One region of the Streptomyces sp. NPDC050617 genome, then DNA from elsewhere that is predicted to be linked to it. Evidence: riboswitches for the same ligand, from Rfam matches in the RefSeq annotation. Region 1 holds a riboswitch; each other region holds the start of a gene.

Region 1 (3,267 bases):
ATGCCCAGGCCGGAGCCGATGGGCGAGCCCAGCGGCATGATCGCGGCGCACCCCGCGTCCTCCAGCTTGCGGGCGAGCACGGGGTCGTCGTTGGTGTACGGCAGCACGGTGAAGCCGTCGTCGACGAGGGTCTCGGCGGCGTCCAGCAGCTCGATCGGATCGGGCAGCAGCGTGCGCTCGTCGGCGACCACTTCGAGCTTGACCCAGTCGGTGCCGAGCGCCTCGCGGGCCAGCCGCGCGGTGAGGACGGCCTCGCCCGCGGTGAAGCACCCCGCGGTGTTCGGCAGCACCCGGATGCCGAGCCGGGAGAGCACCGACAGCACCGAACCCCGCACGGTCGCGTCCAGGCGGCGCATCGCCACCGTGGTCAGCTCGGTGCCGGAGGCGAGCAGGGACCGCTCCAGCACGTCCAGGCTGGGCGCGCCGCCCGTACCCATGATCAGCCGGGAGCCGAAGGCGGCGCCGCCGATGGTCAGCGGGTCCCCGGCCGCTTCCGTCGCGGGGGCCCCTGGGAGGAACGCGGTGTCGGTCATGTCAGCCTCCCTGGACCGCGGTGAGGACCTCGACGCGGTCGCCGTCGCCGAGCGCGGTGGCCTGCCACTGGCCGCGCGGCACGACGCTCTCGTTGACGGCGGCGGCGACGCCGCTGTGCGCGGTGGTGAGCGTGGCCACCAGCCGGTCCAGGGTCAGATCGGCGGGGACCTCGCGGGGCTCGCCGTTGAGGGAGAGCCGGACGGAGGCGGGCGGGGAGGGCGTCATACGGACTGCTCCTGAGGTGCGGGGGCCTGGAAACGCTGCGGGGAGAAGGGCAGGGCCGCCGTCGGCAGCCCGTCGCCGGCCAGCGCCTCGGCCATCACATCGCCGGTGAACGGGGTCAGCAGGACGCCGTTGCGGTAGTGGCCGGTGGCCGTGAGGAGGCCGGGCAGGGCGGTCGGCCCGAGCAGCGGGGCGTTGTCGGGGGAGGCGGGGCGCAGCCCGGCACGGGTCTCGACGAGCGGCAGCTCCGTGATGCCGGGCACCAGCTCATGGGCGTCGCGCAGCAGCTCGTACACGCCGCCCGCGGTGACGGTGGTGTCCCAGCCCAGCTCCTCGGTGGTCGCGCCCAGGACCAGCTCGCCGTTCTCGCGCGGCACCAGGTAGACGGGGCCGCCGCGCACCACCGCCCGTACGGTCCGGGAGAGGAACGGCGCGTACGGGCCGGGCACGCGCAGCCGCAGGACCTGGCCCTTGACCGGGCGGACCGGGGGCACCACGTGCTCGGGCACGCCCGCGAGGAGCGCGCTGCGGCTGCCGGCCGCCAGCACCGTCCGGTCCGCGGCGACCCGGACGCCGTCGGAGAGCTCCGCGCCGGTCGCCCGGTCGGCCTCGACCGTCAGGCGCCGCGCCTCCGCACGGTGGAAGACCACTCCGGCGCGCTCGCAGGCCGTCAGCAGGGCGCGGGCTAGGCGCCGCGGGTCGGCCTGGTGGTCGCCGTCGACCCGCACACCGCCGCGCACGCCCGGCGCGAGCATCGGCTCCAGACGGCGGCACTCGCGCCCCGACAGCCACTGCGAGTCGAGCCCCGAGCGCTGCTGGAGCTCGTGCAGTTCCCGCAGGTGGGCGCGGTCGTCGGCGTCGAGGGCGACGGCGAGCGTGCCGCAGGCGCGGTAGCCGATCTCCTGCCCGCTCGCCTCCGTCAGCTCGGCCGCGAACGCCGGATAGCGGCGCGCGGAGGCCAGATTGATGGCCAGCAGGTCCTGCTCGCCGTAGTGCAGTTCGGTGACGGCGGCCAGCATCCCGGCCGCGACCTGCGCGGCGCCCCCGCCGGGCGCGGGGTCCGCGACGGCGGTGCGCAGCCCGCGCTGGGCCGCGCGCCAGGCGGTGACCAGGCCGATGACGCCGCCGCCGATGACGAGGACGTCACAGGAGGCCGTTCCCCGTCCCGGTGGCTTCGAAGAAGACGCGTGCATGGGCGTCCAGCCCCTCCCTTCGCCGGCATGACCCGGATCAGGTTCGTACGGTCGGAGGCCGTCCAGCCTCCCTCTCAGCCCGGTCCGTCCGGGCTCCCGCGAGTGCTCTACCCCGGTCACCCTAGTACGCGCCCCGAATCGGCCGAAAGGGAGCGTCCGATACGGGCCGGGGCCCGGCCGGGCGCGCAACCGGGCCGCCGCGGGCCCCGGTTGTGGTGGAGATCTCTCTGCGCGACGCTCCGGCCCAGCAGGCCCGCAGCCATACAGTGAGCTGGTGAGCGATCAGACGAATACCACCAGTGACCGGCGTCGCGTCGTGATCGTCGGCGCGGGCGTGGCCGGGGTACAGACCGCCGTCGCCCTCCGCGAACAGGGCTGGACGGGCGCGATCTCGCTGCTCGGCGCGGAGCCCCATCAGCCCTACGACCGACCGCCGCTCTCCAAGGCCGTGCTGCTCGGCAAGTCCGAGGGCTCCGCCTTCGAGGTGGACTTCGACTCCCTCGGCATCGACCTGCGGCTGGGCCGCGAGGTCACCGGGCTGCGGCCCGCCGAACGCGTCCTGGACACCGCCGACGGCCCCGAGCCCTACGACCGGCTCGTCATCGCCACCGGCGCCGAGCCCGTCGTCCTGCCCGGCAGCGAGGGCATCCCCGGCATCCACCTGCTGCGCACCCTGGACGACGCGGTCCGGCTGCGCCCGGTCCTCGCCGACCAGCACGACATCGTGGTGGTCGGGGCGGGCTGGATCGGCGCGGAGTTCGCGACCGCCGCCCGTGAGGCGGGCTGCAAGGTCACCGTCGTGGAGGCCGCGGACCGGCCGCTCGCGGGCGCCCTCCCCGCCGAGGTCGCCGCCCACATGGCGGGCTGGTACGCGGACTGCGGCGCCGAACTGCTCACCGGCGCCCGCGTCGTCTCCCTCTCCGAGGGCAGCGTGCTGCTGGACGACGGCACCCGGCTGACGGCCGGCGCGGTGGTCGTCGGCATCGGCGCGCGCCCGGCCACCGGCTGGCTGGCGGGCACCGGCATCGAGCTGGCCCCGGACCGGTCCGTGGTCACCGACGAGCGGCTGCGCACCAGCCTCCCGGACGTCTACGCGGTCGGCGACTGCGCCTCCTTCCCGTCCGCCCGCTACGCCGAGCGGCTGCTGGTGCACCACTGGGACAACGCGCTCCAGGGGCCGCGCACCGTCGCCGCCAACATCGCGCGCGGCGAGGCGGAAGGGCCGCTGTACGACCCGGTGCCGTACTTCTGGTCCGAGCAGTTCGGCCGGTTCGTGCAGTACGCGGGGCACCACGCCGCCGCCGACGAACTCCTGTGG
Region 2 (3,267 bases), on a different contig from region 1:
TGCGCGGTGGTTGATACTCCACGACCAGCACCACCGTGCCCCGCTCCAGCCGCTCGCCCGGCTCCACCGCGTACGCGAGAAAGGCTTCGGAGCCGCCCCGCACCCGCACCATCACCTCGCCGACCAGCCCCGGCCCGACCGTCCCCGTCACCCTGCCCTGCTCGCCGACCACCGGCAGCCCCCCGATCGCTTGGTGCGGCGGCCACGCCCGCTCCCCTGGCCAAACCGCTGTCCCCGCCGTCCCCGCTGTCCCCGTCCCCACGGTCACTTGGCGCGGCGTCGCCTGCCGCCCCGCGTCGCGGACCTTGCCCCTGTCCTCGCCCCGGCCCTCACCCCAGTACTCGTATTGTGCCGGTCGGCACTGACAACGAGGGCGGCCAGCGCGGTGGTGACGGGAACCGAGGCCACCAGCCCGATGGAGCCCACCAGGGTCCGTACGATCTCCTCCGAGACGATCTCGCTGGTCGCGACCGTTCCCACCCCGCTGTCCGCGATCGAGAACAGCAGCAGCAACGGCAGCGAGGCGCCCGCGTAGGCCAGTACGAGCGTGTTGACGACGGACGCGATGTGGTCCCGCCCGATGCGCATCCCGGCCCCGTACAGCTTGCGCCAACTCGCCGCCGGGTCCGCCTCCTTCAGCTCCCACACCGCGGAGGTCTGAGTGACCGTCACATCGTCGAGCACGCCCAGCGAGCCGATGATGACCCCGGCCAGCAGCAGCCCGCGGATCTCGATGTGCGGATAGAGGCCGTGCACCAGCCCCGTCTGGTCGTCGGTGTCCCCCGTCAGCTGCGCCCAGTCGATGAAGACCGAGCCGAGCAGGCCGATGACCATCAGGGACAGCAGGGTGCCGAGGACCGCCACGGACGTACGGGCCGTCAGGCCGTGGCACAGGTAGAGCGCGATCAGCATGATCGCGCTGCCGCCGACCACCGCGACGAGCAGCGGGTTCGACCCTTGCAGAATCGCGGGCAGGATGAACAGCGTCAGCACACCGAAGCTGATGGCCAGCGCCACGAGCGCGAAGAGGCCGCGGAGCCGTCCGACGACCACGACGGCGAGCGCGAAGACGGCGCCGAGCAGCGCCATCGGCAGGGTGCGGTCCACGTCGGTGACGGAGTACTGGAGATCCTTCGGGGCCTTCGGCGCGTACGCGAGGACGACCTCCTGGCCGACCGAGTAGCGGCGCGAGGCGCTCGGCTGGACGATCTCGGTGAAGGGGCGGCCCTTGTCCTTGCCGGAGGTGACTTCGAGGGTGGCCTTCTCGCACTTCTTCCCGGATGCGGCCCCGCTGCCAGCCGCCTCCGGCCCCGTCTCCGGTCCCGTCCCCGGAGGCGGCTGTCCGTTTCCGCCGCCGGGCGGCGGCGCCTGCGCCTGCGCGCCCACATCCGCGCAGCTCACCTCCTCGATCTTCACCACGCGGCCCGATTCCGTCTGCTGGTCGAACCCCAGCCCGCTGTGCTGGTGCGGCGGGGTCCCGCCGGGCCACAGCACCACGAGCCCGGCCACGACGGCGACGGCGAAGGGGATGAGCACGGCGGCGATGACCTTGCGCAGCCGGCCGGAGACGGGAGCGGCCGGCCCGTGGCCGTGCGAGTGCCCGTGGCTGTGGCTGTGGCTGTGGGGCTGCGGGTGCCCCTGGGCTTGCTGAGGCGCGGGGACCTGCGGGTGTGCGGGATCCTGAGGATGCGCCGGATCCTGCGGGTGCGCCGGGGGATCGGGCTGGGTGCGTGTCACCGCCCGATCATCGCAAGGCCCCCTGGCCGCCGGGGGCGGCGAACCGTTAGCGTAGTGACACCTTTGCAATCGCGGGAGCTCGGAGCACCGGGCTGAGAGGGCGCTGAACTCCGTACGGGACGTACGGAAGCCGCTGCGTCGACCGCCGAACCTGTTACCGGGTAATGCCGGCGTAGGGAGTTGGGTCTTATGACCTCGCAGCAGGATGCACGCACGCCTGAAACCAGCGGCTCCGAGGGGAGCGGCGGCTCCGCCGAGCTCGGCTGGCACAAGGACCACGTGACCGGATCGCGCCCGGACCTGCGGGTTCCGGTGCGCCGGGTGCACCTCACCAATGGCCGGGACGTGCGGCTGTACGACACGTCCGGCCCGTACACCGACCCGGCCGTCGAGACGGACGTCCGGCGCGGCCTCGCGCCGCTCCGGGAGAACTGGATCATCGGCCGCGGCGACACCGAGGAGTACGCCGGGCGCCCGCTGCGCCCGGAGGACGACGGCCTCAAGCACACCACCCCGCGCGGTGGCCTCAAGAACCTCGACGCGGTCTTCCCCGGCCGCCCGCGCCAGCCCCGTCGGGGCCACGGCGGACGGGCCGTCACGCAGCTCGCGTACGCCCGGCGCGGCGAGATCACGGCGGAGATGGAGTACGTCGCGATCCGCGAGAACGTCGACCCCGAGACCGTACGGGAGGAGATCGCGGCGGGCCGGGCCGTACTGCCGGCCAACGTGAACCACCCGGAGATCGAGCCGATGATCATCGGCAAGAAGTTCCTGGTCAAGGTCAACGCCAACATCGGCAACTCCGCCGTCACCTCCTCCATCGAGGAGGAGGTGGAGAAGATGACCTGGGCGACCCGCTGGGGCGCCGACACGGTCATGGACCTCTCCACCGGCCGCAACATCCACACCACCCGCGAGTGGGTGCTGCGCAACTCCCCCGTGCCGATCGGCACCGTGCCGCTCTACCAGGCGCTGGAGAAGGTCGACGGCAAGGCCGAGGAGCTGACCTGGGAGATCTACAAGGACACGGTCATCGAACAGGCCGAGCAGGGCGTGGACTACATGACCGTCCACGCGGGCGTGCTGCTGCGGTACGTGCCGCTGACCGCGCGCCGCAAGACCGGCATCGTCTCGCGCGGCGGCTCGATCATGGCCGCGTGGTGCCTGGCGCACCACAAGGAGTCGTTCCTGTACGAGAACTTCGAGGAACTGTGCTCGATCCTCGCCTCGTACGACGTCACGTACTCGCTCGGGGACGGGCTGCGCCCCGGCTGCATCGCGGACGCCAACGACGAGGCGCAGTTCGCGGAGTTGCGTACGCTCGGCGAGCTGAACTCCATCGCCAAGCGGCACGGCGTGCAGACCATGATCGAGGGCCCGGGGCACGTCCCGATGCACAAGATCAAGGAGAACATCGACCTCCAGCAGGAGATCTGCGAGGAGGCCCCGTTCTACACGCTCGGCCCGCTGACCACGGACGTCGCCCCCGCCTACGACCACATCACCTCGGGCATCGGCGCGGCGATGATT
Region 3 (3,267 bases), on a different contig from region 1:
ACCACGGCGCGCAGCAGCTGCTTGCCGGGGAAGTCGAAGCGGGCGAAGACGTACGCGCCGGGGAGCGCGAGGGCGAGGGTCAGCGCGGTGGACGCGGCGGCCTGCCAGGTGGTGAACCACAGGACGTGCCCGATCCGCGGGTCGCCGAGCACCTCCGTGATCCGGCCGAACTGCCACTGCCCGCCGTCCTTCAGCCCGCGGGCGACGATCGCCGCGACGGGGTAGGCGAAGAAGACGGCGAAGAACACGAAGGGCACGGCCATCAGCGCGAGCCGCGACGCGGTGCCGCGCGCGGCGGCCTTCCGGTCCGCCGCGCGGCCGGGGCCGGGCTCCTGTGGCGCGTTCCCCGGAGGCTCTACTTCAGGACGAGCGACGACCACGACTTGACCCACTGCTCACGGTTCTTGGCGATCTTCTCCGGGGCCAGGGTCTCGGGGTCGGAGATCTTCGCGCCGTACTTCGTGAACACCTCGGGGAGCTTCGCGTCCTGGTTCGCCGGCTTGACGAACATCTGGAGCGGCATATCCTCCTGGAACTCCTTGCTCACCAGGAAGTCGAGGAGCGCCTTGCCGCCCTCGGTGTTCTTCGCCCCGTTCAGCAGCCCCGCGAATTCGATCTGCCGGAAGCACGTGCCGGTCGCGACCCCGGTGGGGCCCTCCTTCGGCTGCGGCTTCGCGTCCAGCACCTCGGCGGGCGGGCTGGAGGCGTAGGAGACGACGAGCGGCTTGTCGCCCTTGGCCTTCTTGCCGGCGGCGGAGCCGGAGAACCGCTGGTTGTACGCCTGCTCCCAGCCGTCCACGACCTCGACGCCGTTGCTCTTGAGCCGCTGCCAGTACTTCTGCCAGCCGTCCTCGCCGTACTTGGCGACGGTGCCGAGCTGGAAGGCGAGGCCGGGGGACGAGGTGGCGACGTTCTCGGTGACGAGGAGGTTCTTGTACTCCGGCTTGACCAGATCGTCGAAGGACTGCGGCGGCGCGAGGTCGTGGTCCTTGAAGTACGCCCGGTCGTAGTTGACGCAGATGTCCCCGGTGTCGACGGGGGTGGCGCGGTGCTTCGCGGCGTCGAGCTGGAGATCGCGCGGCACCCGGTCCAGCCCCTTGGCCTCGTACGGCGTGAACAGGCCGTTGTCGAGGGCGCGCGAGAGGAGGGTGTTGTCGACGCCGAAGAAGACGTCCCCCTGCGGGTGCGACTTCGAGAGGATCGCCTGGTTGACGGCCGCGCCCGCGTCGCCGCTCTTGACGACCCGGACCTTGTAACCGGTCTTCTCGGTGAACTCGGCGAGCACGGACTTCGAGGCGTTGAACGAGTCGTGCGAGACGAGGGTGACCGTCTTGGAGTCCGATCCCTCCGACGACCCGGAGCCGCCGCAGGCGGCGAGCACGGTGACGCCGAGGGCGCCGACGACCGCGGCGCCGATGGCACGCCGGATATTGCTGTTCATGAGTGAGCTGACTCCCTACGCCGGTATGACCCGGATCAGGTCCGAGGGTCTGCGGCCGGGCCGCACTCTCAGCGCTCTGTGCGCTCCCCTGTCGGATTGTTCAATTGTGCGAAAGCACCATATCAGCGCTCGGAAGCGGCCAATTGTCCGCAGGCTCCGTCGATCTCCTGGCCCCGCGTGTCGCGTACGGTCACGGGCACGCCGTGGGCCGCGATCGCCTCGACGAACGCCTTCTCGTCCTCGGGCCGCGACGCGGTCCACTTGGAGCCGGGCGTCGGGTTGAGCGGGATGAGGTTGACGTGCACCCGCTTGCCCTTGAGCAGCCGCCCGAGCAGGTCGCCGCGCCACGCCTGGTCGTTGATGTCGCGGATCAGCGCGTACTCGATGGAGATGCGGCGGCCGGACTTCTCCGCGTACTCCCAGGCGGCGTCGAGGACCTCGCGCACCTTCCACCGGGTGTTGACCGGCACGAGCGTGTCGCGCAGCTCGTCGTCGGGGGCGTGCAGGGAGACCGCGAGGCGGCACTTGAAGCCCTCGTCGGCGAAGCGCAGCATCGCGGGGACGAGGCCCACGGTGGAGACGGTGATGCCGCGCTGCGAGAGGCCGAGCCCGTCCGGCTCGGGGTCCGTGAGCCGGCGGATCGCGCCCACGACGCGCTTGTAGTTGGCCAGCGGCTCGCCCATCCCCATGAAGACGATGTTGGACAGCCGCGCCGGCCCGCCGGGCACCTCCCCGTCGCGCAAGGCGCGCATGCCGTCAACGATCTGGTGGACGATCTCCGCGGTGGACAGATTCCGGTCCAGCCCGGCCTGGCCGGTGGCGCAGAACGGGCAGTTCATTCCGCAGCCCGCCTGCGACGAGATGCACATGGTGACCCGGTCCGGATAGCGCATCAGCACGGACTCGACGAGCGTGCCGTCGTGCAGCTTCCAGAGCGTCTTGCGGGTGGTGTCGTCGTCGCACGAGATGTGCCGCAGCACGGTCATCAGCTCCGGCAGCATCTCCGCCGCCAGCCTCTCGCGCGCCGCCGCGGGGATGTCGGTCCACTGCGCGGGGTCGTGCGCGTACCGCGCGAAGTAGTGCTGCGACAGCTGCTTGGCGCGGAACGGCTTCTCGCCGATCGCGGCCACGGCCTCGCGGCGCTCGGCGGGGCTGAGGTCGGCGAGATGCCGCGGCGGCTTCTTGGCTCCGCGCGGCGCGACGAAAGTGAGTTCTCCGGGTGCAGGCATGGTCCATCCAGTGTCGCAGACATCCGCGAAGGGGCCCGCCGCCCTGTGGACAACGGACCCCTCGCTGGACAAGACGCGGGAAAGACGCAGGTCAGCCGCTGCCGACGAAGATCACCATGAGCAGCCACACCACGGGCGCGGTGGGCAGCAGGGAGTCCAGCCGATCCATGATCCCGCCGTGCCCCGGCAGCAGCGTGCCCATGTCCTTGATGCCGAGATCCCGCTTGATCATGGACTCGCCGAGGTCGCCGAGGGTGGCGCTGGCCGCGACCGCGCAGCCGAGCAGCAGCCCGTGCCACCAGGTCCCGTCGTCGATCAGGTACTGCATGCACAGCGCGCCCGCCACCATCGCGAAGGCGACCGCGCCGACGAGCCCCTCGCGCGTCTTTCCGGGGCTGATCCGCGGCGCGAGCTTGTTCTTGCCGAACTTCCAGCCCACCGCGTACGCCCCGGTGTCGCTGACGACCGTCAGCACGAGGAAGGTCAGCACCCGCCACGCGCCGTCGTCCGCGGCGAGCATCAGCGCCACGAACGTGGCGAGGAAGGGCACGTAGAACGCCGCGAAGATGCCCGCCGTGACATCCCGCAGATAGTCCT

What was found. A riboswitch is a leader RNA that binds a small molecule or an ion and turns the genes downstream of it on or off. The one in region 1 is predicted to bind thiamine pyrophosphate.
Region 2: it holds a riboswitch for thiamine pyrophosphate, as region 1 does, so the genes downstream of both, thiC (phosphomethylpyrimidine synthase ThiC) here and thiO (glycine oxidase ThiO) in region 1, are expected to answer to the same signal.
Region 3: it holds a riboswitch for thiamine pyrophosphate, as region 1 does, so the genes downstream of both, AB0I49_RS29085 (thiamine ABC transporter substrate-binding protein) here and thiO (glycine oxidase ThiO) in region 1, are expected to answer to the same signal.

The regions. Positions count from the first base shown of each region.
Region 1 covers NZ_JBFAIS010000032.1:12,023-15,289, reverse strand. The annotation lists gene AB0I49_RS32110 (thiazole synthase) at 1-533, opposite strand, end outside; gene thiS (sulfur carrier protein ThiS) at 535-759, opposite strand; gene thiO (glycine oxidase ThiO) at 756-1,949, opposite strand; TPP riboswitch at 1,947-2,059, opposite strand; gene AB0I49_RS32095 (FAD-dependent oxidoreductase) at 2,224-3,267, shown strand, end outside.
Region 2 covers NZ_JBFAIS010000002.1:309,657-312,923, reverse strand. The annotation lists gene AB0I49_RS03935 (hypothetical protein) at 1-172, opposite strand, end outside; gene AB0I49_RS03930 (YibE/F family protein) at 265-1,737, opposite strand; TPP riboswitch at 1,799-1,933, shown strand; gene thiC (phosphomethylpyrimidine synthase ThiC) at 1,927-3,267, shown strand, end outside.
Region 3 covers NZ_JBFAIS010000026.1:97,622-100,888, reverse strand. The annotation lists gene AB0I49_RS29090 (iron ABC transporter permease) at 1-263, opposite strand, end outside; gene AB0I49_RS29085 (thiamine ABC transporter substrate-binding protein) at 356-1,441, opposite strand; TPP riboswitch at 1,437-1,541, opposite strand; gene rlmN (23S rRNA (adenine(2503)-C(2))-methyltransferase RlmN) at 1,564-2,670, opposite strand; gene AB0I49_RS29075 (phosphatidate cytidylyltransferase) at 2,762-3,267, opposite strand, start outside.